4 regions of the Mesorhizobium sanjuanii genome follow, and region 1 is predicted to be linked to each of the others. Evidence: predicted binding sites of a transcription regulator. Region 1 holds the regulator's gene; each other region holds the start of a gene.
What was found. The regulator LexA, encoded in region 1, represses DNA repair genes until DNA is damaged. The targets are predictions, from matches to a motif close to TGTTCNNNNTGTGTTCNG.
Positions count from the first base shown of each region.

Region 2: the regulator LexA is predicted to act here: its motif matches at 4,771-4,788, upstream of recA (recombinase RecA).
Region 3: the regulator LexA is predicted to act here: its motif matches at 1,946-1,963, upstream of CN311_RS10100 (ATP-dependent helicase).
Region 4: the regulator LexA is predicted to act here: its motif matches at 3,995-4,012, upstream of CN311_RS11620 (single-stranded DNA-binding protein).

Region 1 is NZ_NWQG01000089.1:25,813-33,547, forward strand. It holds gene CN311_RS15230 (adenylate/guanylate cyclase domain-containing protein) at 1-1,437, opposite strand, end outside; gene CN311_RS32575 (hypothetical protein) at 1,805-1,978, opposite strand; gene CN311_RS15235 (ComEC/Rec2 family competence protein) at 2,176-4,641, shown strand; gene lexA (transcriptional repressor LexA) at 4,635-5,387, opposite strand; gene CN311_RS15245 (molybdopterin molybdotransferase MoeA) at 5,494-6,699, opposite strand; gene moaC (cyclic pyranopterin monophosphate synthase MoaC) at 6,699-7,181, opposite strand; gene trpC (indole-3-glycerol phosphate synthase TrpC) at 7,183-7,735, opposite strand, start outside.
Region 2 is NZ_NWQG01000150.1:15,196-22,930, forward strand. It holds gene CN311_RS21210 (glutathione S-transferase family protein) at 1-374, shown strand, start outside; gene alaS (alanine--tRNA ligase) at 667-3,333, opposite strand; gene recA (recombinase RecA) at 3,616-4,713, opposite strand; gene CN311_RS21225 (PfkB family carbohydrate kinase) at 4,993-5,928, shown strand; gene CN311_RS21230 (TfoX/Sxy family protein) at 5,940-6,263, opposite strand; gene CN311_RS21235 (GFA family protein) at 6,353-6,850, shown strand; gene sufA (Fe-S cluster assembly scaffold SufA) at 6,944-7,324, opposite strand; gene CN311_RS21245 (SUF system Fe-S cluster assembly protein) at 7,417-7,735, opposite strand, start outside.
Region 3 is NZ_NWQG01000050.1:8,226-15,960, reverse strand. It holds gene CN311_RS10100 (ATP-dependent helicase) at 1-1,931, opposite strand, end outside; gene CN311_RS32530 (hypothetical protein) at 2,037-2,204, opposite strand; gene CN311_RS32525 (hypothetical protein) at 2,324-2,497, shown strand; gene CN311_RS10085 (ABC-F family ATP-binding cassette domain-containing protein) at 2,783-4,660, shown strand; gene CN311_RS10080 (aldo/keto reductase) at 4,725-5,552, opposite strand; gene CN311_RS10075 (NmrA family NAD(P)-binding protein) at 5,578-6,459, opposite strand; gene CN311_RS10070 (serine hydrolase domain-containing protein) at 6,495-7,735, opposite strand, start outside.
Region 4 is NZ_NWQG01000059.1:16,046-23,780, reverse strand. It holds partial or broken gene CN311_RS11650 (helix-turn-helix transcriptional regulator) at 1-665, opposite strand, end outside; gene CN311_RS11645 (hypothetical protein) at 752-1,282, shown strand; gene CN311_RS11640 (VOC family protein) at 1,315-1,692, shown strand; gene CN311_RS11635 (MarC family protein) at 1,778-2,407, shown strand; gene CN311_RS11630 (OsmC family protein) at 2,453-2,893, opposite strand; gene CN311_RS11625 (DUF2306 domain-containing protein) at 2,918-3,316, opposite strand; gene CN311_RS11620 (single-stranded DNA-binding protein) at 3,368-3,892, opposite strand; gene CN311_RS11615 (ArsR/SmtB family transcription factor) at 4,131-4,445, shown strand; gene CN311_RS11610 (SRPBCC family protein) at 4,442-4,954, shown strand; gene CN311_RS11605 (ATP-dependent Clp protease proteolytic subunit) at 4,975-5,580, shown strand; gene CN311_RS11600 (hypothetical protein) at 5,657-5,944, shown strand; gene uvrA (excinuclease ABC subunit UvrA) at 6,876-7,735, shown strand, end outside.

The sequences.
Region 1 (7,735 bases):
GTCGACCGGGCTCAGCCGCATTGCCCTGTGGAAATGCTCGATCGCGACGAGGGGGCGGCCGGAATGGGCGTTCACCCAGCCGCTGCCCGTATAGCCCTGCGCCGAATTGGGGTTGATGAGCAGGGACCGTTCGATCGTGTCCAGCGCCGTCTCGTAATCCTTGGCGCTGTAGGCGATCACCTGCGCGGCGAAACGCAAGCTTGTCGGGTCGTCTCGCGCGTCCGCCAGCACCTCGCGGGCCATGCGCACGGCGACGCGGGTATCGTCGGGCTCGTGCCAGCACTGACTCACGGACAGGCTGCGAATATAGGCGCCGAGTGCCTTCGCCAGGGTGAATCCCGGGTCGATGCTGAGCGCCTCATTGGTCAGCCCACGCACGTCGGCGAAGCCGTCGCGCGTCATACTGTAGAAGCGCGGCAGCGCACGAAGGTAGAGGTCGTAGGCACCGATGTAGTCGGTCGGCTTCATGCGCGCTTGCTTGATCTCCTCGAGCCTGATGCTCGGCTCGACCGCACCGACGACGCTCTCGGTCACCTTGTCCTGCAGGTCGAAGATGTCGCTCACGTCGCCCTCGAAGCGGTCGGTCCAGACATGGTGCCCACTGATCGCGTCCACCAGCTGCCCACTGATACGCACCCGAGATCCTGCTCTGCGGATGCTACCTTCGAGCACGTAGCGGACGCCCAACTCGCGCCCGACCTGGCGCAGGTCCACCGCTCGGCCCTTGTAGGTGAAGGACGAGTTGCGGGCGATCACGAAGAAGGAGTTCACCCGACTCAATCCCGTGATGATGTCCTCCACCAGTCCGTCGGCGAAGTATTCCTGGTCGGGGTCGCCGCTCATGTTGGTGAAAGGCAGAACCGCGATCGAGGGTTTCGCGGGCAGGGGAGGCGGTGCAGCCACCGAGACGCTGGCGTCGGTCTCGACGCGATAGGCGCGCACAGGCCGCTCGATGTTCTTGAGGCGCAGGTCGCCAAGCGGCGTGAAGCCGCCGTCGAGCTTGCCCTGAAGGTGGTCGTAGGCGGTGCCCGAGACAACCACAGCGCCGGGATCGGCGATGCTTTCGAGGCGGACGGCGATGTTGACACCGTCGCCGTAGAGGTCGCCGTCCTCCTCGCAGACCACGTCGCCGAGATTGATGCCGATGCGGAAGCGAATCCGCTCCTCCTCGGGCGTCTCCGCCTCGTGTTCTGCCAAAGCCTGCTGGATCGACATCGCCGAGGTCACCGCGTTGACGACGCTCGCGAACTCGCACAGCATGCCGTCGCCGGTGAGCTTGACGATCCGGCCCTGATGCTCGGAGACCAGTGGTTCGAGGAGGTCCTTGCGGTATGTCTTGAGCCGCTCGAGCGTGCCGCGCTCGTCGCGCTCCATCAGCCGCGAATAGCCGACCACGTCGCAAGCCAGGATCGCTGCGAGGCGGCGCTGCGCAGTCATTGCACCGCCCGGCCAGGCGGGTGCACGCGGGCTGCCTTGCACCCATGCCCCGCCAACTTCCAAACGCCCAACCTGCATGGCATCCATCTCTCCCAGCTGCCGCCCGTCGCCGATTCAGAACGGAGAACGCAGCTTGACCTTGCCTTCTCGAGATTTCGCTATCCCGCTTGCGAGGCGTGGAGCGATCCAGTCGTCGCGCTAACAGCCAACCGGCGACACGCCCACGCAGCCTCTGGGGACGCTGACACACACCACTCCCAGAAGGCCGGAGATATTTCCTGCCCTTGGTAACCGGGTGACGCCACCGTGGCGGTGCTTTTGTCACCGCGATGTAACAGCGGGATGCCCCACCAGCGCGCATCGGGCATCACACCAGACGTTCGCGCTTAGAGGTGATGAGGTCGGAAAGCGGCGCTACTTGCTCGTTCCCATCGACGAGACGAAGCGGACCCCAAAAAAAGACGTCGATGCTCGGGTGAACAAGGGATGCAGTGTCTTTTTTTTCAGTTTCGCTTTGTCCGCGCCGGATCTTATCCGGCACGGCTCTGGTGTCGTTAGATTGAAGCCGGCCGAGGATCGCAAATCGACGCCGAAATTACGGCGGGTTACCTTGTCGCCGAAAGCCATCGCTGAAGGAAGGGACCCAGGGCAGGCGCAGGTGCGGATGTGATTGCGCGGACTTTCGCGCGTTGCGCGTTCATGTAGCATAGGAGGTCAAGGGCGCAAGGGGCAGACCCGATGGCTGGACGAGGCCGGGGCACGAACGAGAGCGAGGACGCAGTCAGCGGCGTCAGCGAACGGTTGTTGTTTGCCGCATCGGTTCCCGTTCTGCCGGCGCCGGCTTCGCCACCGCGCGTCGATATCCCACCCTTGCCGTCACATGGCCCGTCGACGGCACCAGTCCCGACTGTCAGCACCGCGGCCCGCCTTGGCAGGCAGTTTCGCCGCCTTTCGCCATCCAGCATTCGCAACGCCGTGGTCTCGGCGGCCAGCCTGGAAATCGACCGGGGCATCGCCTTCCTGCTGGTGCCGGTTTTCCTCGCAATCGGGGTGATCTTCTATTTCTCGCTTGCCGTGGAACCGGGCTTTGGGCAACCCATCGCCGTCGTGGTCCTGATGGCTTTGTGCGCGGCCGTCTCGCGGTCATGGCGCAAGACGCATCTGTGCTTCGTGGCGGCGCTGTTGTGCGCGCTCGGCGTGCTCGCCGCCAAGGTCGAGACCTGGCGCGTCGCAACGCCGATGCTCGGTTCGGAAATCCCGACGCGGCTGACCGGCCGTGTCGTCAGCCTCGACCAGATGGCGAATGGCCGCGTCCGGCTGACCATCGACGTGATCTCGACTGCCCGGCCGACGCTGCGCTATGCCCCGCAACGGGTTCGCATTTCGGCGTCGAAAATACCGGCCGGCATGAGCGCCGGATCCTTGGTGACCGGCTATGCCAGGCTGCTGCCGCCAACCGGCCCGGTGCGGCCGGACAGCTATGATTTCTCCTTTGAAAGCTATTTCGCCGGCATCGGCGCCAGCGGTTTTTTCCTGGGCACGCCGAAACTTGTCCGCACGGATGGCAAGCCGCTTGATGTCGCCCCGCTTGCCGCACGCCTTTCGTCGGCGGTCGAGAACGCACGCGAGAGCATCGCGGACCATATTCGCGATCAAGTCGGCGGCGCCGAGGGCGAGATCGCGGCTGCCCTGATCGTCGGCGTGCGCGCCGGCATTCCCGAAGCGATCAACGAGGCGATGCGGCGCACCGGCATCTACCACATCATCTCCATCTCGGGGCTGCACATGGCGCTGGTCGCGGGTACGGTGATGGCGCTGCTGCGCGGCGCCTTTGCGCTGTTTCCCGATTTCTCATCGCGCCGGCCGATCAAGAAATATGCGGCCGCAGCCGCGCTCTTCTCGATCGCGGCCTACCTCGTCATTTCAGGCGTCGTCGTTGCGGCCGAGCGCAGTTTCATCATGCTGGCGGTGATGCTGACCGCGGTGCTGTTCGACCGGGCAGCACTCACCATGCGCAATCTGGCGATTTCGGCGATTGCCGTCATCCTGGTGTCGCCGCACGAGGTGGTCGGCCCGAGCTTCCAGATGTCGTTTGCCGCGACCGCCGCGCTCGTCGGCGCCTATGCCGGCTGGTCCGATTACCGTGCAGGCAGGATCACCACGCCACCGCCACGACGATCGCTGCCTGGCTTCGTCACGCGAAAATTCCTGGCTGCGATGGGTGGCCTCGCCATGACATCCATCATCGCCGGCGGCGCCACCGCGCTTTTCGCCATATGGCACTTCCAGCGCGTCTCGCCGCTCAGCCTGTTCGCCAACCTGGCCGTCATGCCGATCGTCTCGCTGGTGGTCATGCCTTTCGCGGTCCTCAGCGCGCTGGCGATGCCGTTCGGCGCCGACGGCCCGTTCCTCTATGTGATGGGCAAGGGGCTGACGGCGATGATTGCCCTGTCCGGCTGGATATCGCAGCGCTCGCCAATCGATGCGGTCGGGCTGATTTCGCGTCAGTCCGTCCTGCTGGTGACGATCGCCCTTGTCATAGCGACCATGGCGACAACCCGGCTACGGCTCGCGGCGCTCCCTTTCGCGCTCGCCGGACTGCTGACGATTTCCCACACACGCACGCCCGACGTCCTGATCTCGGAGGACGGGCATCTGGTGGCGCTGCCGATCGGGAACGGCGAACTTGCCCTCAACCGGGTGCGTTCGAACGTGTTCACCACCGACAACTGGAAGCATGCGCTGGTGTCCGAAACCATCGTCGAGCCGGAGACCTTCGAGAAGGGCGACGTGCAGTTTGACATAACCGATCCAGCCCAGCTGCCGCCCGGTGCGCCTTTCTACTGCACAGAAGGCCTGTGCATAGCCCGGCATCCGTCGGGTGCTATCGTCGCGCTCGCCGACGACCGCAAGACCGCCCGGCCAGCCTGCGCCTTTGCCGATCTGATCGTCATCGACGATGCCACCACCTACGATCCCTGCCGCAATCCGCTGATCCTTGTCGTCACCAAACGGCAGCTTGCCCGCGCCGGCAGTGCCGCCATCTTCTTCAACCCGCAATCGGCGACCATGCGTGCAGAAATCCGCTTCGCCGTCGAAGCGCCATATCGGCCCTGGCATACCCAGCGAAAGTTTTCGCGCGAGGCGAGGGGGCTGCCGCCATACCGCAAGCCCGAGAAACCCAGGCAGCCTGTGGTTCAGTAACGCCGGATCAAACCGACGAGCTTGCCTTGCACCTTGACCCGATCCGGTCCGAAAATGCGCGTCTCATAGGCAGGGTTGGCGGCTTCGAGCGCGATCGAAGCGCCCTTGCGGCGGAACCGCTTCAGCGTCGCTTCTTCCTCGTCGACCAGCGCCACGACGATCTCGCCAGGCTGGGCGGTGTCGGCATTGCGGATGATGACCGTGTCGCCGTCGAAAATGCCGGCCTCGATCATCGAATCGCCCTTGACCTCGAGCGCGTAGTGCGCGCCGCCTGTAATCATGTCCGGCGGTACCGAGATGGAGTGCGTCTGGTGCTGGATGGCGTCGATCGGCACGCCGGCGGCGATGCGGCCCATCACCGGAATGGACACCGCGGCAACGGCGTCGTCATTGTTGCCGGCAGAAGCCATTCGGGATAGCGCCGGCTTGATCTGCCGTCCGAGGTTGCCCTGCCCGGAATTGTTTTGGCCAAGGCTGCCCTGAATGACGCTTGGCGAGAATTTGCGCGCCGCATTGAGGCCAGGGGCAATCGAGTCGGGAAGACGCAGCACCTCCAGCGCTCGAGCGCGATTCGGCAGCCGGCGAATGAAGCCGCGTTCCTCAAGCGCAGTGATCAGCCGATGGATTCCGGATTTGGAGGCGAGATCGAGCGCTTCCTTCATCTCATCGAATGAGGGCGGAATGCCGCTTTCCTTCAGCCTTTCGTGGATGAACATAAGCAGTTCATGTTGTTTGCGTGTCAGCATCGCGGCCCCCAAACAGAATCGGAAAAAACAAACCCAGAACAAACACTATCTGTTCCAGTTGTGTTCCGCAACCGTTTAAAGTTTAATGAATGTGTTGACGTTTTGTTCAGCGTAGCATCAGCACGCTGCAGGCAGCGCCTGCGGCGGCGGCGGAAGCGAAGGGCTCACGCACGATCAGCGCATTGGCGTCGGCCAGCATTCTGAGCATCGAGGAATCCTGGATGCCGAACGGCGTGGCCGTGAGTGTGCCGGCTTCTTCGGTCACCACGGTGCGCACATAATCCTGCCTGAGATCGTTCGCCGGCATAGCAGCGCCGAGCCGCGCCTCGCGTATGTCCTGCCGGTACGAACGCCCGCCGAGCCGCGCCAGCAGCGGCTTCAGGAAGAGCTGCGTGCAGACGAGGCTCGCCACCGGGTTGCCGGGCAGGCCGATGCATCTGACATCACCCAGCCGCCCGAACATCAGCGGCTTGCCGGGGCGCATGGCGATCTTCCAGAAATCGAGCGTCATGCCTTCGCCGGTCAACACGTCATGGACGAGGTCGTGATCGCCGACCGAAGCCCCGCCGAGCGTGACGATGACGTCCGCGCCGGCCGCGACCGCCTTTTTCACCAAAGTGGCGATCGCTTCCTTGCGATCCGCGGCGATGCCGAGGTCGAGGGCCTTTGCGCCGACCGACCGGGCTGCGGCGGCAACGCCATAGGCATTGGACGAGATGATCTGGTCGGGCCCGAGCTCGCTTCCCGGCGGCAGCAATTCGTCGCCGGTGGCGATGATGGCGACCAGCGGCCGTTTCACCACGCTGACACGGGGGTGATTGGCCGACGCCGCCAGCGACAAAGCCGCCGGATCGAGCAGACGGCCTTTCTCCAGCAGGACGTCGCCCTTGGAGAAGTCGAGCCCCAGACGGCGGATATTGCGTCCTTCCACGGTCGGCTCGATCACCTCGATGTCGCCGCCGCCGAGATTCCTGGCATTCTCCTGGATGACGATGGTGTCGGCGCCAGAGGGAAGCGGCGCTCCGGTAAAAATACGCACGGCCTGCGCCGGACCGACAGTGCCTTCGAAGCCACGACCGGCCGGCGCCATGCCGATCACCGAAAGTCTGGCGGGTACGGATGCGACGTCGGCGGCCCGCACGGCATAGCCGTCCATGGCCGAGGCATTGAAGGGCGGCTGGGTGCGGAGTGCCACCACGGGCTCGGCCAAAACCCGGTCAGCAGCGTCCATCAGCGCAACGCTTTCGCCTGGCAGCACTGTTGCGCCGTCAAGGAGGCGTTCGAGCGCCTCCGTCACCGGGACCAGCGCCATTAAGAACCTGCCTTGTAGTCGCCGGACTTGCCGCCGGTCTTTTCCACCAGCCTGATGCCGGAGATCACCATGGCCCGGTCAACCGCCTTGGCCATGTCGTAGATCGTCAGGCAAGCGACCGAGGCCGCAGTCAGTGCCTCCATCTCGACACCGGTCTTGCCGGTGACGCGGGCCAGCGCCGTGACCTTCAGGCCTGGCAGCGAATGGTCCGGCTCGATGTCGACAGAAACTTTCGTCAGCAGCAGCGGATGGCAAAGTGGGACCAGCTCATGCGTCTTCTTGGCCGCCATGATGCCGGCGATGCGTGCGGTGCCGAGCACGTCGCCCTTCTTGGCGTTGCCCGCCAGGATCATTTCCAGTGTTTGCGGCCGCATCGAGACAAAGCCTTCGGCGACCGCCGTGCGCGTCGTCTCCACCTTGTCACCGACATCGACCATATTGGCTTCGCCTTGGGCGCCAAGATGGGTGAGGGCGGCTGTCATCTCAGATTGCCTCAGCCGGTGCCTTGCCGGTCAAAAGCAGGCGCGTCGCAGCGGCCACGTCCTGTTGCCGCATCAGGCTCTCGCCGACAAGGAAAGTGCCGATGCCGCTCTTTTCCAGCCTGCGGCAGTCGTCATGTGAAAAGATACCGCTCTCGCTGACCAGCAGGCGATCGGCCGGCACCATCGCGGCCAGCCGCTCCGAGGTCTCGATGCTGGTTTCGAACGTCCTGAGGTTGCGGTTGTTGATGCCGATCAGCCGCGACGACAGTTTCAGGGAGCGTTCCATCTCAGCTTCGTCATGCACTTCGACCAGCGCATCCATGCCGAGTTCAAAGGCCGTCGCTTCGAGTTCGCTCGCCACGCCGTCATCGACGCTGGCCATGATGACGAGGATGGCATCCGCGCCCCAGGCACGCGCCTCGTAAACCTGGTACGGATCGAACAGAAAATCCTTGCGGAGTGCCGGCAAATCAACGGCTGCGCGTGCCTTGGTGAGAAATCCGGGCGCGCCCTGGAAGGACGGCGCGTCGGTCAACACGGAAAGGCAGGCAGCA
Region 2 (7,735 bases), on a different contig from region 1:
AACCGGCGGATGCCCGCGCCCGCGCGAGAATGAACCAGATCATCGGCATGCTCGATGCCTATGCCTATCGGGCGATGGTCTGGGACGTTGCCGTCGAGCGGCTGGAGCAAGAGCCGCCCGACGAGACACTAATCGCCGCCGGACTTGGCCAGGCGGAGACGGTGCTTCGCGTGCTCACCTCACTCAAAGCCGCCGGGCCGTGGCTGCTTGGCGAGAAACTGACACTCGCCGACCTGCATGCGGCGCCGATCATCGGCTATTTCGTCAAGGTCACAGAAGGGCGGACGCTGCTGGCCGAATTTCCCGATATTCAGGGGTGGTGGGACCGCATTGTCCAACGCCCGAGCTTTGCTCGTACCGAAAAGGCTGGGTGACAAACATCCGAGGCCGAGGGACAGCACCTCCCTCTGTCCTGCCGGACATCTCTCAAGTGGGGAGATTGGCAGCTTCATTGCCCCACCTTTCCTCCAACGTTGAAAATTGGCAACGTCGAAAATTGGCGAAAGCAGGCATGACATCCGATCTCCCCCTGTTTGGACTGGTAACATGCAAAACTGTTCGCGATGTCTTCGCACACCTGTTCGCGATGTCTCCGGTCCAAACACCCCCTTGAGGGGAGATGTCCGGCAGGACAGAGAGGGGTGCTGTCCGGCCGGCCTTACCCGATCAAGCCGCCTCCAGCGCCGCCTTTACCGCCGCGATCGCATCTTCGGCCTTGGAGGCGTCGGGGCCGCCGGCCTGGGCCATGTCGGGGCGGCCGCCGCCGCCCTGCCCGCCCAAGGCCGCGGATGCCACGCGCACCAGATCGACGGCACTAAAACGGGCGGTGAGATCGTCGGTGACGCCGACCACGACGCTTGCCTTGTTATCCTCGCCGGCGCCGACGAAGACGACGACGCCGGAGCCGAGCGACTTCTTGCCGGCGTCGGCCAGCGGCTTCAGATCCTTCGGCGAGACGCCGGAGACCGCCTTGCCAAGAAAGCCGACACCGGCGATGGTTTCGTTTTCAGCGGACATGCCGGCTGGCGAGCGGTCGCCCAGCGCCAGCTTCTTGCGCGCCTCGCTCAGTTCCTTCTCAAGCTTCTTGCGCTCGTCGAGCAGCGCTTCGACGCGCGCCGGCACATCGGCCGGCGAGATCTTCAGCGTTGCCGCGGCCGCCTTCAACCGTCTGTCCTGCTCGTCGAGATGCCTGCGCGCAGCCTCGCCGGTGAGCGCCTCGATGCGGCGCACGCCGGCGGCGACCGCGCCGTCCGAGACGATGCGCACCAGGCCGATATCGCCGGTCGCCCTGACATGGGTGCCGCCGCAGAGCTCGACCGAATAGGGTCGGTTGGCCTTGGCGCCATGCAGGCCCGTGCCCATCGAAACGACGCGCACTTCATCGCCGTATTTCTCGCCGAACAGCGCCATGGCGCCTTCGGCAATGGCGTCGTCGACCGACATCAGCCGCGTGGTCACCGGGCTGTTCTGCACGACGATCTCGTTCGCCATGCGCTCGACCTCTTCAAGTTCATCAGGCGAGATTGGCTTGTTGTGCGAAATGTCGAAGCGCAGGCGCTCGGGCGCAACCAGTGAACCCTTCTGCGCGACGTGGGTGCCCAGCACTTCGCGCAGCGCCTCATGGATCAGATGCGTGGCGGAATGGTTCGCGCGCAGCCTGGAACGGCGCGCATGGTCGACCTTCAACTCGACGGCAGCACCCGTCTTGACCGTGCCGCTGGCCACCTTGCCGAGATGCACGAACAGCCCATCGGCCTTCTTCTGCGTATCGGAGATCTCGATCGAGAAGCCTTCGCCCGAAATGACGCCGGTATCGCCCATCTGGCCACCGGACTCGCCATAGAACGGCGTCTGGTTGACGATCACGGCAACGGTGTCGCCCTTGGTGGCGCTGTCGACGCTCTTGCCGTCCCTGACCAGCGCCTGGATGAGGCCTTCCGCCTGCTCGGTCTCATAGCCGAGGAATTCGGTGGCGCCGGTCTTCTCGCGCACCGGGAACCACACCGTCTCGGTCGCGGCCTCGCCGGAACCAGCCCAGCTCTTGCGCGCCTCGGCCCTCTGCTGCTCCATCGCATTGGTGAAGCCGGCAAGATCGACCGAGATGTTGCGCTGGCGCAGCGCGTCCTGCGTCAGATCGAGCGGAAAGCCATAGGTGTCGTAGAGCTTGAAAGCTGTCTCGCCATCCAGCATGTCGCCGGCGCCGAGCTTTTCCGTCGCCTCCGAAAGCAGGCCGAGGCCGCGCACCAGCGTTTTGCGGAAACGGGTTTCCTCAAGCTTCAACGTCTCGGTGATCATCTGTTCGCCGCGCACCAGTTCCGGGTAGGCCTGGCCCATCTCGCGCACCAGCGCCGGCACCAGGCGCCACATCAACGGATCGCGGGCGCCGAGCAACTGCGCATGGCGCATGGCGCGGCGCATGATGCGACGCAGCACATAGCCGCGGCCTTCATTGGACGGCAGCACGCCGTCGGCGACAAGGAAGCAGGACGAACGCAGATGGTCGGCAATGACGCGGAACGAAGCGACAGTGTCCGCATCCGGACCGTGGCCAAGCGCGGACGAGGCGGCGTCGATCAGGTGACGGAACAGGTCGGTCTCGAAGACGCTCTCCACCCCTTGCAGGATGGAGGCCATGCGTTCCAGGCCCATGCCGGTGTCGATCGACGGGCGCGGCAGGTCGATGCGCTCGTCCTTCGTCACCTGTTCATACTGCATGAACACCAGGTTCCAGAATTCGAGGAAACGGTCGCCATCCTCCTCCGGACTGCCGGGAGGGCCGCCCCAGATATGCTCGCCGCGGTCGATGAATATCTCCGAGCACGGCCCGCACGGTCCGGTGTCGCCCATCGCCCAGAAATTGTCCGAGGTCGGGATGCGGATGATGCGATCGTCGGAAAAGCCGGCGATCTTCTTCCAGAAGCCGGCTGCCTCGTCGTCGGTGTGATAGACGGTGACCAGCAGCTTGTCCTTCTTCAGCCCGAACTCCCTGGTGATCAGGTTCCAGGCGAGGTCGATGGCGCGCTCCTTGAAATAATCGCCGAACGAGAAATTGCCGAGCATCTCGAAGAAGGTCAGGTGGCGCGCGGTGTAGCCGACATTGTCGAGGTCATTGTGCTTGCCGCCGGCGCGAACGCTCTTCTGAGCGGTCGTGGCACGCGAATAGGGCCGCTTCTCCAGGCCGGTGAAGACGTTCTTGAACTGCACCATGCCGGCATTGGTGAACATCAGCGTCGGATCGTTGCGCGGCACCAGTGGGCTCGACGCGACGACCTCGTGCCCCTCCTTGCGGAAGTAGTCGAGGAATGTCGACCGGATCTCGTTCACGCCACTCATGAATGATACTGCCTTCTGGAGAGAACCGCCGGCCCGGCCGGCGGCAAATGGGCTCTTCGTTCTAGAAGATGGATTGGGCCTTTTAGCGATCACGCCGCAGCCTGTCCAGAAACACGGAATTGGGCCAATTCACGGGGCTTGCCGGCCGTCTTCGGACCACGGCTGAAACGCAAACCGCCGGCGCTAGGCCGGCGGTTTGAAACGCAAGGATACAGAACTCGATTACATAAGCCGTAGATAATTAGCCGGGATTATGGCCGGATTCCGACCACCACTGAGGCCTTACATGGCGCCGGCTTCGTCCTCGAACCCGTCGTCTCCGCCTTCGGAGCCACCATTTTCGAGGAATTTCTCGGCGATCAGCCCGGCATTCTGCCGCAGCGCCAGTTCGATCTCGCGCGCCGTGTCGGGATTGTCGCGCAGGAACAGCTTGGCGTTCTCACGGCCCTGGCCGAGACGCTGCGAATTGTAGGAGAACCAGGCGCCCGACTTCTCGACCACGCCGGCCTTGACGCCGAGGTCGACCAGTTCGCCGGTCTTGGACACGCCTTCGCCATACATGATGTCGAATTCGACCACCTTGAAGGGCGGCGCCAGCTTGTTCTTGACCACCTTGACGCGGGTCTGGTTGCCGACGACCTCGTCGCGGTCCTTGACAGAGCCGATGCGGCGGATGTCGAGGCGCACCGAGGCATAGAACTTCAGCGCGTTGCCGCCGGTCGTGGTCTCGGGCGAACCGAACATGACGCCGATCTTCATGCGGATCTGGTTGATGAAGATGACCATGGTGTTGGAGCGCGAGATCGAGGCGGTCAGCTTGCGCAGCGCCTGGCTCATCAGGCGGGCCTGCAGGCCGGGCAGCGAATCGCCCATCTCACCCTCGATTTCGGCGCGCGGCGTCAGCGCGGCGACCGAATCGACCACCAGCACGTCAATGGCGCCGGAGCGCACCAGCGTGTCGCAGATCTCAAGCGCCTGCTCGCCGGTGTCGGGCTGCGAGATCAACAGGTTCTCCAGATCGACGCCGAGCTTGCGGGCATAGACCGGGTCGAGCGCGTGCTCGGCATCGACGAAGGCGCAGATGCCACCCTTCTTCTGGGCTTCCGCCACCGTGTGCAGCGCCAGCGTCGTCTTGCCCGAGCTTTCCGGCCCGTAGATCTCGACGATGCGGCCGCGCGGCAGGCCGCCGACGCCGAGCGCGATGTCGAGGCCAAGCGAGCCGGTGGGCACCGTTTCGATCTCGACGACCTGCTCGTTCGCGCCGAGCCGCATGATCGAGCCCTTGCCGAAAGCACGCTCGATTTGCGACAGCGCCGCGTCCAGAGCCTTTGATTTGTCCACCGCTTTGTCCTCTACAAGCCGCAAAGAATTCTGAGCCATGATACATCACCCCTTGGTCGTCAATGAAGGCCGGACAATCCGCAATCCCTGACTATTTGTACCTTTTTTGTTCTCGTTTGGCAAGGGGACTCAAGCGGTTGAAAAATAACGAATATCCAGATTTGTTCTTTTTTCGTTTCACGAATACGGTCTCGGATGTATCCGTTTGGACAGGGATTCGTCGTCGCGGCGGTCTTGCGAATCGCTGCTTCGATTTGCGGGCAACTCCTGCTCAGCCTAGTGTCTGCGCCGGACGGATAACAGGCGAATAACCGCGGCATGACGAAATCTCCGAAAATCCTGGCCATAGGCGCCGCCCATATCGACAGGCGCGGCCGGATCTCGGGCAGCTATGTGCCGGCTGCGTCGAACCCCGGCACGATGCGCGAGGACGTCGGCGGCAATGCATTCAATGCGCTTTGCAGCGCCGTGCGGCGCGGCGCCTGCGGCTCGCTGCTTTCGGTGCGCGGTGGCGATGCGCTGGCCGACAGGGTTTCGCTGGCCATCGCCGCCGCCGGCATCGCCGATCTGTCGGCGGTGTTCCTCGACCGCGCGACGCCCAGCCATACGGTGCTCTTCGACCGCGATGGCGCACCGATCGCCGGCCTTGCCGACATGGCGCTCTACGACCTGGCGCTGCCCAAGCAGATCCGCCGCGCCAAGGTGCGCGAGGCGATCACTGCCGCCGATGCCATCCTGTGCGACGCGAACCTGCCGTCGGCAGCACTTGAGCGGCTGGTGGGTCTCGCCGCCGGCAAGCCGATCTTCGCCATCGCCGTTTCGCCGGACAAGGCGCTGCGGTTGGCACCGGTGCTCGGCAGCCTGGCGCTGGCATTCATGGATCGGCACGAGGCCATCGCGCTGGCCGGCACCGACGCCACGGATCAGGATCTCGTCATCGGGCTGAAGCGCGCCGGTCTCAGAAGCGGCGTGGTGACGGCGGGCGATGGTCTGGTGCTGGGCTTCGACGACACCGGTGCCTTCTCAATCCTGCCTCCGACGCGAGAAATCGTGGATGCCGCCGGCGGCGGCGATGCGCTGGCGGGTGCGACGGTGGCTGCCCTGCTGAACGGCCAGACGCTGCGTGCGGCACTGCGCGAAGGCGTTGCCGCGGCGATGCTTGCCAGCCAAAGCGCCGAGCTCGCGCCGGCCTTCTCAGCGGCAGCCTTTGCCGAGGCGCTCGTCCTTGTGCCAGAGGCGCGGGATGTGGCTTGACACCGGCAAGTCTATTTGCCCGCCCGCAGCCCAGCTTCATAAGCCCGACGCGCCCAGACCGCCATCTCGTCCGGGTCGTCAAAAGCGCTGTCGGGAGTGCTCCAATAGGGCATGGAGACCAGCTTGCCGTGCCGTGAGCCGGTATAGGTCCATTGCCGGCAGCCAGCGGCTTCAAAATCGGGCGCGCTTTCAGCATCAGCCTTCAGCAGCAACTCGCCACGCAACACGATCGCGACGATGACGCCGTCGAAATAGATGCCCTTGCCGCCGAACAGCTTTCGTATGCTGACCGGGCCGAGCCCTTCGAAAAGCTCGGCGATGCGTTCATTGTCCATATCGTGATCATGTCATCCGGATCTGGCCTTGTCATCGCCGCAACCAAAATCATGCTGACAGGTTGAGACCAATTCGTTGGAGTCTTGTCATGCCGCTTCTGCTCAAAGGGTCCTGCCGCTGCGATGCCGTCCGCTTCGAGGTGGAAAGCCACACGCCGGTGCCGTTCATGCTGTGCTACTGCTCGATCTGCCGCAAGCAGCAGGGCGGCGGCGGCTTCGCCATCAATCTCGGCGCCGACTACGGGACGCTGAAGATAACCGGCAAGCGCAATCTCGGCGTCTACCGGGCCGAGATCGAGGACGACGAGCATCCGCAATGCGAGATCTCGTCAGGCGAGCGCAATTTCTGCAAGAAATGCGGGTCCGCGCTCTGGCTCTACGACCCGACCTGGCCGGAGCTGGTGCACCCGTTCGCCTCGGCGATCGACAGCGAGCTGCCGAAGCCGCCGGAGAAGGTGCATCTGATGCTGAAATACAAGGCGAACTGGGTCGAGCCGGACGTGGGCAAGAAAGACAAGGTGTTCGACGTCTACCCGCAAGAGTCTATCGCCGACTGGCACAAGCGGACGGGGATGTGGGTGGATTGAAGCGCGTCAAACGCGGCAAGGCCGGCAGGACAGAGGGGGGCGCGAAGGAACTCGACCTGGGCGTCAACTAGCCCGCTCGCTATTCCGAACCGCTCAGGCCGAAGCGCGCGCTTCTGCCAGCGCTTTCAGGTCGGCCGGCTTCAGTTCCACCGATTCGCCGCAGCCGCAGGCCGAACTCTGGTTCGGGTTGCGGAAGGTGAAGCCGGTGCGCAGCGTCGTCTGCTCGAAATCCATCTCGGTGCCGAACAGGAAAAGGGCTGCCTCCGGGGCGACATAGACGTGGGCGCCGTCGCGCTCGATATGGTCGTCCTTGGTGTTGGGCTCGGTCACCAGGTCGACCGTATATTCCATGCCGGCGCAGCCGCCCTTCTTGATGCCAAGGCGAATGCCATGCGCGTTTTCACGCGTGGCGACGATCTCGCGCACCCGGTCGGCGGCCTTTTCGGTCATCGTGATGACGGCGAAGCGTCCCATTTCTTCCTTCTCCATTGCGTGCAGGTTCAAGGCCTGACGAATGATTCCTCACCTAAAATGGTGAAGTTTTCTACCAGGCGCAAGTGCGCCCATTAATACCAACCCACCGCGACCTGCGCCTCTTCCGACATGCGGTCGGGCGACCAGGGCGGGTCGAATGTCATGTTGACCTCGACGCCGGAAACGCCTTCGACGGCGCCGACGGCGTTCTCCACCCAGCCGGGCATTTCGCCGGCCACCGGGCAGCCGGGCGCGGTCAGCGTCATGTCGATCTTGACCGCGCGGTCGTCCTCGATATCGATCTTGTAGATGAGGCCGAGCTCGTAGATGTCGGCCGGGATTTCGGGGTCGTAGACGGTTTTCAGCGCCGACACGATGTCGTCGGTCAGCCGCGCCAGTTCGTCAGCGGGG
Region 3 (7,735 bases), on a different contig from region 1:
ACGTGGCGGTCGCCGCGCGCTGCCTGACCATGGACGAAAAACCGCTGCGGCATGACCAGATGCAGGCTGTCCTTGGCACGCGTCATCGCCACGTAGAGCAGCCGGCGCTCCTCGTCGATTTCCTCCTTCGAGCCGACGCCGAGGTCGATCGGAATGCAGCCGTCGACGGTGTTGAGCACGAAGACATTCTTCCATTCCTGGCCCTTGGCCGAATGGATGGTCGACAGGATCAGATAATCCTCATCGCGATGCGGCGGCCCGGCTTCGTCGCTGGTCGCGTCCGGCGGGTCAAGCGTCAGCTCTGTCAGAAAACGCTCACGCGAGGCATAGCCCGCGGCGATCTGTTCGAGCTGCAAAAGGTCCGCCCGGCGCATCGTTGCATCCTCGTGGATGCGTTCCAGATGCGGCTCGTACCAGAGCCTGACCTGTTCGAGGTCGGCCGGCCATTTCTTCGACCCGGCCCGAAGTTGCGAGAACAGCGTGACGAAACCCGGCCAGTCCTCGGCGGCCCTTTGCGGTGGCCGATAGCGGGCAAGGCCCATCGCCTCGTCGAGCGACGTCGCCATCGTCTCGACGATGGCATTGGCCGCCGAAGGGCCGATGCCGGGCAAGAGCTGCAGCACGCGAAAGCCGGCGACGCGGTCGCGCGGATTCTCGGCGAAGCGCAATACGGCCAGCATATCCTTGACATGGGCGGCATCGAGGAATTTGAGGCCGCCGAACTTGACGAACGGGATGTTGCGGCGCGTCAGTTCGATCTCCAGCGGGCCGCTGTGGTGCGAGGCGCGAAACAACACGGCCTGCGCCTTCAACGCCGTGCCCGTCTCGCGCTCGGCCAGGATCGCCTGGCAGACGTAACTCGCCTGCTCGGTCTCGTCGCGGACATTGACCAGCTTCGGCTTTTCCGCCGATTTGCGCTCCGACCGCAGGTTCTTCGTGAAGCGTTCCGACGCCTCGCCGATGACCGCATTGGCTGCGGCCAGGATGGTCTCCGTGGAGCGGTAGTTGCGCTCCAGCATGACGATCTCGGCCGGCTGCGCGAACTGCTTGGGGAAATCGAGGATGTTGCGCACTTCAGCCGCGCGAAACGAATAGATCGACTGCGCATCATCGCCGACCACCGTGAGACCGGAGCCGTCGGGCTTCAGTGCCGTCAGGATCGAGGCCTGCAGCCGGTTGGTATCCTGGTATTCGTCGACCAGGACATGGTCGAAACGCCCGCCGAGATGCGCCGATATCTCCGGCTCGCTCGCCATCTGAGCCCAATAGAGCAGCAGGTCGTCGTAATCGAGCACGTTCTGCGCCTGTTTGGCCTCGACATAGCCGGCGAACAGCGCCTTCAACTGTTCGGCCCAGCCCGCACACCACGGAAACACCGAACCCAGGACCCCGCCGAGCGGCGCCTGGGCGTTGACGGTGCGCGAATAGATCGCCAGGCACGTCCCCTTGGTCGGGAAACGAGCTTCGGTTTTGGAGAAGCCGAACTCGTGCCTGACAAGGTTCATCAGGTCGGCGGAATCTTCGCGGTCATGGATGGTGAAGGCCGGGTCGAGGCCGATCTCCATAGCATAGTCGCGCAGCAGCCTGGCGCCGATGCCGTGGAAGGTGCCGGTCCAGGTGAGCGCATCGGTGATAACTGAGGCATCGCGGCCCAGCACCTCGCCTGCGATGCGCTCGACCCGCTTGGCCATTTCGGATGCCGCGCGGCGCGAAAACGTCATCAGGAGAATGCGGCGCGGATCGGCGCCCCGGACGATCAGATGCGCCACGCGATGCGCCAGCGTGCTTGTCTTGCCGGAACCGGCGCCGGCGATCACCAGCAGCGGCCGGGAGACCATGCCGTCGCCATGTTCGACCGCCAGCCGCTGCTCGGCGTTGAGCTTGGCGAGGTAGGCAGGCATGAAGGTCGAATCACGGGCAGCGAGGTTCATTGCCCATCAAGCATCGTTTCTGCTTTGTTCGCAACGGTTTCAGCGCAGGACTGCATTCACCGAGTTATTGGCTGAGCGGGAAGAAGTTTGGCTGCGCGGCAGGTTCTAACGCCGGGGTTCCACTCCCATCGCCGCCGACTGACGTCTTAGAACCTTCCGATCGTCCGGTGGCGGCAGGAACGGTTCGAAATCGTCGGGCACATCGTCAATCACCTTTTTGGTGATGCGATAGGCCGCGTAGGCGATAGTCCCGGCTAGGAGTAGACGGATCATGATCGCAATCCTCCATTGGTGTGGACCAACCGGAGAGGAGGCATTTTGTTCCCCACGCAACCAAATCGGCACACGTCTCGTTGCTCAAGGAGAAGAGGGTGGGGCGAAAGGAGGTCGCGATGAAGAGATTCTCAATCCTGCTGGCCTTGGCGGCTACACTGGCCGTTGCGGCTTGCGACAACAACATTCCGCCGACCAAGGCCCCCGTCGATCAAAACCCGCAAGTCGACAAGAACCCGGTGCCCAAGTCCACCACCGGCGGGGACCAACCCGGCACGCCCCCGGCCCAGTGACTGGCTGCCGTGAGATGAGAGCGGTGGCCGGCGCCGCTTGGGAGGGGAAGAGATGGCGCCGGCCAGGCGGGTATCAGATCCGCCGCACAGCAAGAAATAGCTGAGTCTTGCCCTTGCGTCATGGCGCGATCACGGAAGACCAGCCGCCTTCCACCGGTAACAAGCTGAGCCAAAGGCATAGAGCCACCTATCGAGCCGTCCACAGTTGCCGTTTTTGCGCCCCATGCGACCGAACCGGCGCTCCGGGCCTTGCGAAGCGGCGACGTCCTGTGCGAAAGCGCGGCCATGCTTGTTATCAATGACCTTTCGCTGCGGATGGCCGGACGTCTGCTTCTGGACCATGCCTCGCTGACCTTGCCGGCCGGCACCAAGGCCGGGCTTGTCGGCCGCAACGGCACCGGCAAGACGACCTTGTTCAAGGCGATCACCGGCGATTTCCCGTCCGAGACCGGTTCGATCAGCCTGCCGAAGAACACCCGCATCGGTCAGGTCGCGCAGGAAGCCCCGGGCACGGAAGAGCCGCTGATCGAGATCGTGCTCAAGGCCGACCTCGAACGCTCGGCACTGCTCGAAGAGGAAAAGACGGCGACCGATCCACACCGCATCGCCGACATCCACATGCGGCTGGCCGACATCGACGCCCATTCCGCCGAGTCACGCGCGGCCACCATCCTTGCCGGCCTCGGCTTCGATGATGCCGCGCAGCGGCGCCCGGCCTCGTCCTTCTCCGGTGGCTGGCGCATGCGCGTGGCGCTCGCAGCGGTACTGTTTTCCGAGCCGGACCTGCTGCTGCTCGACGAGCCGACCAACTATCTCGACCTCGAAGGCACGCTATGGCTGGAGAACTACGTCTCGAAATACCCGCACACCGTGCTGCTGATCTCGCACGACCGCGACCTGCTCAACCGCGCCGTCAGTTCGATCGTCCATCTCGACCAGAAGAAGCTGACCTTCTGGCGCGGCGGCTACGACCAGTTCGAGCGGCAATATACCGAGCAGAAGGAATTGCAGGAGAAGGGCCGCGTCAAGCAGGAAGCCGCGCGCAAGCATATGGAATCCTTTGTCGAGCGCTTCCGCGCCAAGGCTTCCAAGGCAAGGCAGGCGCAGTCGCGCATCAAGGCGCTGGAGAAGATGAAGCCGATCGCGGCGATCGTGAACGACACGGTGCGGCCGTTTTCCTTCCCCGAGCCGGTGAAAACGGTGGCCTCGCCGATCATCGCGCTGAACAATGTCAATGTCGGCTATACCGAGGGGCAGCCGATCCTGAAGAAGATGACCCTGCGCATCGACGCCGATGATCGCATCGCGCTGCTCGGCGCCAACGGCAACGGCAAGTCGACCTTCGCCAAGCTTCTGTCGGGCCGTCTGAAGCAGGAGAGCGGCACCATGACGGTGGCGCCTGGCTTGAAAGTGGCGATCTTCGCCCAGCATCAACTCGATGATCTCCGGCCGGAGGAAAACGCCTATGAACATGTCCGCCGGCTGATGCCGGAGGCGCCGGAATCGAAGGTGCGCGGCCGCGTCGCCCAGTTCGGCCTGACCACCGAAAAGATGAACACCGCCGCCAAGGACCTGTCGGGCGGCGAGAAGGCGCGTCTTCTGATGGGCCTGTCGGCTTTCGAGGGGCCGAACCTGTTCATCCTCGACGAACCGACCAACCATCTCGACATCGACAGCCGTGAATCGCTGATCCATGCGCTGAACGAGTTTCCCGGCGCGGTGATCCTGATCTCGCACGACCGCCATCTCTTGGAGGCGACGGCCGACCGGCTGTGGCTGGTCAAGGACGGCGCGGTCAATCCCTATGACGGCGACCTCGAGGACTATAAGACGCTGGTGACAGGCGTGTCCGGCGACCGCCGCGAGCGGCGCGAGGCCGAAAAGGCGTCCAAGGCCGACCGCCGTCGCGAGGCCGCGGCGCGCCGCGCCGCCTTCGAGCCGCTAGCCAAGGAGATCCGCGCCACCGAAGCGCTGATGGACCGCATCCGCAAGCGCATCGACCTGATCGAGGACGAACTGGCCAATCCGGCGGTGTACGAAAAGGATCCCTCGACCGCGACGCGGCTGGCCAAGGAACGCTCGCAGCTCGCGCAACAGCTGGCTGGCCACGAGGAGAAATGGCTGACCATGTCGGCCGAGTATGAGGAAGGCACGGCGGAGTAGGAGAGAATTCTTCCCTTCTCCCACAAGGGGCACAACAAGGGGAGAAGGGGAAGGTTGACCCGGTTCATGCAATGGCATCCCATTCCGGTGCGAAAGGCGGCCGGACGAAACGCTGGTCCTTCGGCAGAGCGGCGATAGCGGCGCGATCCTCGTCATCGAGCCGGATGCCGAGCGCGTCGATATTGGACTTCTGGCTTTCGGGGTGCGCGGCTTTCGGGATCACGATGACGCCCTCCTGATCCAGAAGCCAGGCGATGGCCACCTGCGCGGCGCTGCAGCCATGCTTGCGTCCGAGGGCAGCGAGTGTTGCGTCGCTCGCGGCCCGGCCCTGGGCGAGCGGTGCGTAGGCCGTCAAGGGGATGCCGTTGCCGCCCAGGTAGGACAGCATCCGGTCCTGCGACAGGAATGGGTGGTATTCGACCTGGACGCTCGCGATCGGCGCGCCGATCTCCTCCACGGCGCGGCGGATCATCTGCAGGTTGAAGTTGCACACGCCGATCGCACGCGTCAGGCCGCGCTCTCGCAGTGACATCAGCGCCCCCAGCGTCGCCGCCATGTCCATGTCTCTCGACGGCCAGTGGATCATGTACAGATCGACATGGTCGAGCCGCAGTCTGCCCAGGCTGGTGTCAAGGGCCCGGCGGAGCGCATCCGGCGCAAGCTGGTCGTACCAAGCCTTCGTCGTGACGAAGAGCTCGTTCCGGTGTACGCCGGACGCCGACATGGCGGCGCCGACGGCGGCCTCGTTCTCGTACATCGCCGCGGTGTCGATATGCCGGTAGCCGAGCGCAATCGCGCTCTCGACGATCGGCTGGGCGTCGCCCCCTGGCATGCGGAACGTGCCGAAACCGAGGCGCGGAATCGCAACGCCCTGCGTGATGATTGATTCCATTCTGGTCTCCTAAGTCGTGATCATGTCAGGCGGCTGCCTTTGGCCGGCTCGCCTCGACGAGGTCGGCGATGACGCTGTCGAGCGTCGTCGTCCCTTTGACCGCCGACCGGCCGTGATCGCTGAACTCGATCCAGCCATCGTTGAAGCCGTCGAGCATCCGGATCCGAGGCAACGGATTTTGCGTGCCCTGAGAACGAAAGATCTGCTCCCAGTTCTCGCGCGGCACCGTCTCGACGCTGACCGGGCGCTCCAGCACCGTGGCGAAGGCGCGGGCGATGTCGTTGGGCGAGACGCGGGCAGCCCCCTCCAGCTCGACGATCCGCGTCCCGATCCAATCCTCCCGGAGAAGCGCTGCGGCCAGGCGCCCGACATCTTGCGTCGCGACCATCGCGAACAGCTTGTCGGCCGGTTGCAGGAAGCTGCGCAGCACGCCTTCGTCGCACACCGAGGGAACGTCCCAGAGTGCATTCTCCATGAACCAGCCGGGCCTCAGGAAGGTGATGGGAAGACCGATCTCCTGCAGCGACTGTTCCATCAGCGTGCGCGGGGTCAGCAGGTTCTCGTGCGGCGCATCCGCGCCGATGGTCGACAAGCAGACCACCTTGCGGGGACGCGCCTCGGCCAAAGCCGCCGTCACGGCCGCGATGACGCGCTTGGCCTCGGGAAAGCCGGGCTCCGGATCGAACTCGGAGGGCGGCAGGATGAAGACGCCCGTGGCACCTCTGAAGGCTGAAGTCAGGCTTGCCGCATCGTCCATCTCGGCCAGGGCGATGTCACAGCCCCGGGTTCCCCACTCCGCCGCCTTGGCCTCGTCGCGCAGAACGGCGCGGACAGGCAGTCTTTCGGCGAGAAGGCTGCGCGCAAGCGCGCCGCCGACCTTGCCGGTGATTCCGGTGATTGCATACATGGTGTTCTCCAGATGTTGATGTCGACTGTGAGGGCTCAGGCGAGCCCGGCATAAAGGCCGCGCTCGAACGCGCCGTAGAGCGCGACGACCCGCTCGTCGTAGAAGGGCAAGATCTGGGTGAAGAGTGCGCCGGTGACGTGCTTCACCGGGTCGAGCCAGAAGTAGCAGTTGAGTAGACCTGCCCAGGAGATGCTGCCGGCGGAGCGCCCGTTCGGTCCCGGCTGCATGTTGATGTCGAATGACAGACCCCATTTATGCGGCTGTCCCGGGAACTGGTCGAAGCTGCGCGAATATGGCGGTTGCGCCGAGTGCATCTCCTGGACGTTCAGCTCGCCGATCTGGTTCTGCATCATCATGGCGACGGTCTCCGGACGCAGGATTCGGACGCCACGCAGCGCGCCGCCGTTCAGCAGCGCCTGCAGGAATGCTATGTAGTCCCGTGGCGTAGAGAAGGCGCCGCCGCCGCCCATGAAGAACTCCGGCCGCTGCGGCATCTCGAAGGGCGCCGGCTCCAGCCCGCCATCGGCACGGCGGCTGTGGAAGCTGGCGACGCGCCGCTTCTGCCCGGTTCCGATCAGGAACCCTGAATCTTTCATGCCGAGCGGAGCAAAGATGTTCTCGCGGAAGTAGATTTCGAGCGATTGGTCCGACACCGCTTCTACCAGCTTGCCGACCCAATCCATGCTGATGCCGTATTCCCACCGCTCGCCAGGTTCGAATTCGAGCGGAGCGGTGAAAGCGGCGTTCTTGCAGGTCGCGATGTCGGGCATGCCCGTCACCTTCTCGTAGCGGGTCAGGGCCTCGCTCCAGATCGAGTAGGTATAGCCGGAGGTATGCGTCAGCAGATGGCGCACCTTGATCGCGCCCTTGGCCGGCCGCAGTCGCGGGGTTCCATCCTCGGCGAAGCCCTCGAGGATTTGCGGAGAGGCGAGCTCGGGCAGGTACTTCGCCGCGTCGTCGTCCAGATGCACGCGGCCCTGTTCGATCAGCTGCATGCAGGCCGTTGCCGTGAAGGCCTTGGTCATCGACAGCAGCCAGAACACCGTGTCGAGCGTCATCGGTGCGCCGGTCGCCACATTCGCCTTGCCGAAGGCACTCTCGTAGACCATGCCTTTCGGCGTGGCCGCGACGGCGATGACGCCGGCCACGTCGTTCTTCGAAACGCCTTCACGCAAGGCGGCGTCGATCGCCTTGAACCGCATTGACGAACCGGCTGGCGTTGTTTTGGCCAAAGCGGGGCTGACCGTATCGAGAGCCAGAACGGCCCCCAGCATTC
Region 4 (7,735 bases), on a different contig from region 1:
GTCTTCAGCAGGAACTGGTAAGGCGTCATGCCCGCCACTTGCCGGAATGTCCGCAGGAAATGATAGGGACTGGTCGCCGTCCCGTCGGCAAGTTCGGCGAGCGAAAGCGGCCGGTCGGCCTCCAGCTCGATCAGCCTGACTGCTTCGGCAACCCGTTTCTGGTCGCGGCGGCTTGGCGGCCTGCGAGCCCGCATGGAACCGGTGGTTGCGGCGACCACCGCGCCGGCGATGCGCAGGCCGAGGTCCTCGAACGCATCGCTTTCAGCCGTCTCGCGCGCGGCCTCCGCCTCCGCCAGCAGCGGCGCCAGCACCGGCAGGGGCGGCAAGCGAGGCGCCGCAAAGCCCAGTCGCCTCGCGCCGGGCACCTCAGCGATGATACCTTCCATATAGTCCGGGGCAAAATGGAACGAGAGGCAGCGGTCGCCGGCTCCATGTTCGTGGCCGCATTCGTAGCAGGCGCCGGGATTGCCGAGCAGGATGGCGCCGGGAGCCAGCATCGCCATGCCCTGCCGCGTGCGGTAGCGGAAGGTGCCGCTGGTCACCGCGGCGACACAGTAAGTCCGGTGCTCTTCCTCGAACGGCCTGTCGCCGGCGCCGGCCGTGCACACCACGTCGGACACGTGCCAGCCCGGCCCCGATGCCAGGTTTTGCTCGCTCGTCGTCATGGTCTGAAAGATAGCAATTTTTCCCAAGCGCAGAACCCAGCCATGGCCCTATTGGTCGCGCTCTCCTGACAAACGAGGCAGCAACCATGACCGATCCCTTGACCCAAGCGCTGCACAGCGACGGCCCCAACCCCGACCTGGCTGAAAAACTGGATCTCTATGGACGCTTCGTCGGCGCCTGGACATTCGATGCAACACGCCATCTCGAAGACGGCACGGTTCTGACCGGGCGCGGCGAGGTGCATTTTGGCTGGGTTCTGGAAGGCAAGGCAATCCAGGATGTATGGATCCTGCCCGCGCGGAACACTGGCGCACAGGCTTCGCTCGGCACATGGACGTTCTATGGCACGACATTGCGCGTCTACGATCCTGGCGCCGACGCCTGGCACATTTTCTGGAGCGACCCGCGCAACCAGTATTTTAGCCGCCAGCTCGGTCGCGCCGAAGGCGACACGATCGTCCAGCAAGGTGTCGACGCCCGTGGCTCCTCCGTGCGCTGGAGCTTCTTCCGGATCACCGAGAACTCGTTCCGCTGGCTGGGTGAGTGCGCGCATGACGGCAGCGCGGACTGGCGCCTCGAGGTCGAGTTCCTGGCGCGCCGCATCACTCCAGCCTGATCAACCAACGCATTGCAAACATGGAGAAAAATATGCTTGACCACGTCTCGATTGGCGTCCGCGACGCCGATGCCGCGAAACGCTTCTACGATGCCGCGTTGAAACCGCTCGGCTACACATGCCTCAGCCAGTCACCCGGCTCGCTCGGCTATGGCCGGGAAACGGTGGCGCTGTGGGTGAACGAGGCTTCGCGGCCGGTGAAGGCGGACGCGGAGTCCGGCCTGCATTTCTGCTTCGCCGCGCCGACGCGCGCCAGTGTCGATGCGTTCCACGCGGCGGCACTGCGCGAAGGCGGCAGCGACAATGGCCCGCCCGGCCTGCGAGCATCCTATGGCGACAACTACTATGCCGCCTTCGTCATCGACCCGGACGGCTACCGCATCGAGGCCTATTGCAGCAAAGCCGGCTAGCCGGCTTCTCCTGCCTGTTTGCAGCGCCCCTGCTTTGCTCTACCAATTAAGCAGTGCGGGCGCTGCCCGGCGGGGAGGGTTAGAGATGCCGAGCTTCGACAGCCTGTTCAACGCTTTCGTCACCATCCTGGTGACCATCGATCCGCCCGGGCTGGCGCCGCTCTTCCTTGCCGTGACGCGCGGCATGAACCGCGAGGAGCGTCAGCAGGTCTCTGTCCGCGCCTCGATCATCGGTTTCCTGGTGATGGCGCTGTTCGCTGTCGCCGGGGCGTCGATCCTGTCGGTGTTCGGCATTACCTTGCCGGCCTTTCGCGTCGCCGGCGGCTTTCTGTTGTTCTTCATCGCTTTCGAAATGGTGTTCGAGCGGCGGCAGGACCGCAAGGAGAAGATCGGCGACGTCGCCATCACCAAGGACATGATCCACAACATCGCTGCCTTCCCGCTGGCGATCCCGCTGATTGCCGGTCCGGGCGCGATTTCGGCGACTGTCCTGCTTTCCGGCTCGTTCCAGGGTTTTGCCGCGCAGGCAGCGCTGGTCGCCATCATCTTCGTCTGCCTGGCCATCACCTATCTGGTGTTCGTGCTGGCCGAGCGCATCGACCGCATCCTCGGCCAGACCGGCCGTTCGATCCTGACTCGGCTGCTCGGCGTTATCCTGGCGGCGCTCGCCGTGCAGTTCGTCGCCGATGGCATCAAGGCATTGGTGATGGGGTAGACCACACCGCCTTCAACGAAGGGCTGCCTCCTACTGCCTACTGCCCTACTGCCCTACTGCCCTACTGCCTGTCGTATCGATCACTTCGAAATCGTGCGTTATGGTCGCCGTCTTGGCCAGCATTGCCGAGGCCGAGCAGTATTTTTCGATCGACAGGTTGATCGCCCGTTTCACCTTGTCGTGCGAGAGCGCCCTGCCCTTGACGATGAAACGCATATGGATGCGGGTGAACACCCTTGGCTCGGTTTCCGCCCGTTCGGCATCGAGTTCGACCACGCAGTCCTCGACCGCCTCGCGGCCCTTTTCCAGGATATGGACCACGTCATAGGCCGAGCAGCCGCCAGTGCCGATCAGCACCAGTTCCATCGGGCTCGGTCCCGGCGTTCTGCCCTCCGGTCCATGCGCGGTCCCCAGCACCAGTTTGTGACCGCTGCCGGACTCGCCGACGAAGGTGCGATCCTCGACCCATTTGACGCGTGCTTTCACTGTATTCTTCCTTGCAAAGCTACCCTATTGGCCGAACACGACCGCGTGCATGATGCGGCCGGGCAGCAGCGTGAAGATGCCGGCGCCGATCAGCGCGAAAACATAGAGCTTGATCATGGCGCCGCGATGCGCGGCGACTTTATGGCTGTGCGCATGCCAGACCGCCAGCGGCACGGTGACCAGCACCAGGATCGACAGGAGATGGATCGGGCTGAACGGACCGATCAGGCGTATCTCCCGGATCCAAAAACTGGAGATAGCGATGAGCAGCATCAGCGCTGCCCAGACATAGCCGAACACCCGGTGGCGCGGCGTGCCTTTCGGCAACGCCAGCTGCGCTCCGCCTATCGCCAGTGCGGCAAAGGCCGCAAACGCATGCCACGGGATCGGAGGGGGCGCGGATAGCAGTGGTCCGAGAGACATCTCGCCCTCTCCTCAAATGCCCCAGCTCAAACACCCGACAGCGGCATTCACTCAGAACGGTATTTCGTCGTCCAGTTCGCGTGACGAACCACCGCCGCCGCCCTTTGATCCACCACCGCTGCCGCCGCCGCGGTTGAAGCTCTCGCCTGGGCCTGACTGGCCAAAATCGGAGCCGCGGCTGTTGCCGCCACCAGCATAGTTGCCAACCTGACCGCCGCCTTCGCCGCGCGCGTCGAGCATCTGCAACTCGCCACGGAATTTCTGCAGCACGATTTCGGTCGTGTAGCGGTCATTGCCGGTCTGATCCTGCCATTTGCGCGTCTGCAGCTGGCCCTCGACATAGACCTTCGCGCCCTTCTTCAGATACTGCTCGGCCACCTTGGCGAGCTGGTCATTGAAGATGACGACATTGTGCCACTCGGTCTTTTCCTTGCGCTCGCCGGAATTCTTGTCGCGCCAGCTTTCCGACGTGGCGATACGGATGTTGACGACCGGATCACCGGAATTCAGGCGGCGGATTTCAGGGTCCGCCCCGAGATTGCCGACCAGAATGACCTTGTTGACGCTACCCGCCATCACACTTCTCCGCGCTCATCCGAAACCAAATTTCTGTCGCACGCACCTTACAGGCTGCGGACAATCCCCGCCTGCTGTGGCTGCCTTTTCCCACAAGGTTTTTGTTCTCTTTTCGTTCCTATTTCTTTCAACTGCCGTTGTCAAGGAATGTCAGCAATCGGCGGCATCTCCACGCCATTTCATATGGGCGGGAAAAGACTGCTTGCCAAACCAATAAGTATCGACTTATGTTTTTGCCATGATCGAAGCAGAGATTTTTCGCGCCCTTGCCGACCCGACGCGCCGCGCCGTCTACGAGCGGCTCGCCGCCAGCGAGATGACGGTATCGGAATTGCGTAGCGGCATGACGGTGTCGCAGCCGGCCGTCTCCCAGCATCTCGCGGTGCTGCGCGGCGCCGGCCTGGTCACCGAGCGGCGGTCCGGCCGCAATGCCTATTATCGCGCCGATCCGCAGGGGCTTGAGCCACTGCTCGGCTGGATCGAACGCTACCGTGCATTCTGGCCGGAGCGCATCGAGAGGCTGAAGACGGTTTTGAAGGACATGGATCAATGACGGACGAAAAGCAGGTGCAGACTTCGACAGACTCCCTCGCCTTCGAGTGCGAGCTTCCGGACCCGCCGGAGAAAGTCTGGCGAGCACTGACCGAGCCGAGGCTGCTCGCGGCCTGGCTGATGCCCAACGACATCGAACCGGAAATCGGCAGCCACTTTGCCTTTGCCGGGCCTGACGCGCGGATCGACTGCGAAGTCCTCGAGGCCGAACCTGGGCGGCGGCTGCGCTATTCCTGGCGCGAGCGGCCAAAGACCCAGGATGCATCCCGCCCGGAGCCGCTCGACAGTCCAATGGACAGCATCGTCACGTTCACGCTCGATCGCACAACCACCGGCGGCACGCGTCTGCGCATTGTCCATGACGGTTTCGTACGAGCCGCGACACCCGTTGCTGCCTCACCCCAAGTCACAATGGCCAGCGCCGGCTGCCGGCTTTCGCTAGGCGCGCCCAACACGCCTAATCCGCCTGGCGCCGCAAACATGCCGCGCATGTTGCTACGCGCGGCTTGAACGACAACCAGGAGAAAAAGATGAGCGGGCTTGCCAATCTGGTGCCGATGGTGATCGAGCAATCGAGCCGCGGCGAACGCGCCTTCGACATTTTTTCGCGGTTGCTGCGCGAGCGCATCGTCTTCATCAACGGAGAGATCAACGACGGCATGTCGGCGCTGGTCTGCGCGCAGCTTCTGTCGCTGGAATCGGACAATCCCGACAAGGAGATCTCGCTCTACATCAACTCACCAGGCGGCGTGGTGACCAGCGGTTTCGCCATCTACGACACGATGCGATATATCTCCTGCCCGGTGTCGACCGTCTGCATGGGCTTTGCCGCCTCGATGGCTTCTTTCCTGCTGATGGCGGGCACGCCGGGGCGGCGCATCGCGCTGCCCAACACCAGCATTGTGCTGCACCAGCCATTGGGCGGCTTCCAGGGTCAGGCCTCCGATATCCAGCGTCACGCCGAAGGCATCCTGCGCACCAAGAAGCGTATGACCGAGCTCTATGCGCATCATTGCGGCCGCACCTATGAAGAGGTCGAGCGCACACTCGACCGCGATTTCTTCATGACCGCCGAGGACGCCAAGGCATGGGGCCTCGTCGACCATGTTTTCGATACGCGCAAGAAGGCGGCATGAGGCTGCCGGCTGACACGCGGCAATTTGATCGCGACCGGTCTGGCCTCGCCCGCGGCGTGACACTATAGTCCGCGACATGACCGACAGCCGTTCATCCAGACCATTGCGCCTTGTCGCCGCCTTTGCCGGTGCCTGTTTGCTGGCCGGCAACGCATTTGCCGATGACAGTTCGCCGCAAAAGGGCGCCCTGCCCGGCGTGACCAGCGACTATCGCATCGCCAGGCCGGCCCCGCAGCCTGAACCCGACGACGCGTTGCCGGCCGGTGGCAACGGCCAGTTCAAGATCGGCAATACCGATGTCAGGATTTCCGGCAGCATAACCGTCGACATGGCGACAGGCGGGATCAGGCCGCCAAACCACTGAGCCAGGCGATATCGGTTTCCTGCGAGCGTCGGCGCTGCCCTTCACCTGCCTGCCGGCATCCTCTCCCGTAAACGGGGCGAGGGACGCTCCGGTCGACGCTTTCGCCAAGCACCAACGTTGCAGAAATAGCGCCGCAGTTGCCACTTTCTCCCCGTTTGCGGGGAGAAATGCCCGGCGGGCAATGAGGGGCAGCGCCGACGCCCACAATTGGTCGTTGCCGACAAGATCGGTCGAGAAGATGCTTCACGGCGATCCCCACAAATGTAAGCCCCGCCGCTGCTTCTGCAGTCTGACGGGGCTTTCAAGGATCTTAAATCCAAATTCGCCGGGAATGTTTTACCGGCTTTTGATTTCGGATGCTTCGCGGCGTTCAGCCGACGATCCGACCAGTGGTCTCTGATTGTTGGGGATCGGCAAGTCACGGTTTGTCGGGCGGCGCATACGCCTACCCTGGCACTTATGCCTGCCGTGGCTCCAGCGATATCTGGAGCCTCAAGGGACTATCCGGTGGCGTCATGCTCCGCTCCTGTGTCCGTTGCGACAATGTCGTCCGAAGCGCAAATCGCACAGCCTGCGGCGTCTCGCAGGCCGCCTGTGGGCGACGAGGCCATCGAAAGACGGCCGGCTTCGTTGACTGTTTGAGACTGCGCCCCTCGGTCGGCGACGTCAACCGTCAATAGCCGGGTTACAAAAAATGTGATCGCCAGAGATCACGTAAGGGTCAGGTTACGCGGGGTCAATTCCCCACAGCTTTTGTCAGGAGAGTGTTCGGCCTTTGTTCTTTCCGCTTGCCCGCTCGCGCGAAAGACGGTTAAACGCTTTTGTCGAGATTTGTGGCGTCTCTCGACGTGGCGGCGAAAATACCTACATAGGGGATGGCCGGGAACCCCCGCCATTCCAGCAGATTCCAGACCTGAGGCGGCGACCGGCGATGGCCGACCATAAGTATCTCTCCATTCGCGGGGCGCGCGAACACAATCTGAAGAATGTCGATCTCGACCTGCCGCGTGACAGCCTGATCGTCATGACCGGCCTGTCCGGCTCCGGCAAGTCGTCGCTCGCCTTCGACACCATCTATGCTGAGGGCCAGCGGCGCTATGTCGAGAGCCTGTCGGCCTATGCCAGGCAATTCCTGGAAATGATGCAGAAGCCTGATGTCGACCAGATCGACGGCCTGTCGCCTGCCATCTCCATCGAGCAAAAGACCACCTCGAAGAACCCGCGCTCGACGGTCGGCACCGTCACCGAGATCTACGACTATATGCGGCTGCTGTTCGCGCGCGTCGGCATTCCCTATTCGCCGGCCACCGGCCTGCCGATCGAGAGCCAGACGGTTTCGCAGATGGTCGACCGCGTGCTGGCGGTCGAGGAAGGCACTCGCCTGTTCATCCTCGCGCCCATCGTGCGCGGTCGCAAGGGCGAGTACCGCAAGGAACTGCTGGAGCTGCAGAAGAAGGGCTTTCAGCGCGTCAAGGTCGACGGCGTCTTCTACGAGATCGCCGATGTGCCGGCGCTGGACAAGAAGTACAAGCATGACATCGACGTCGTCGTCGACCGCATCGTCGTGCGCGGCGACCTCGCCACGCGGCTGGCCGATTCCATCGAAACGGCGCTGAAGCTCGCCGAAGGGCTGGCGGTCGCCGAATTCGCCGACCGGCCGCTCGACGCCAGCCAGACCGGCGAGGATTCGGTCAACAAGTCGAAGAACGAGACGCATGAGCGCATCCTGTTCTCGGAAAAATTCGCCTGCCCGGTCTCCGGTTTCACCATTCCCGAGATCGAGCCGAGGCT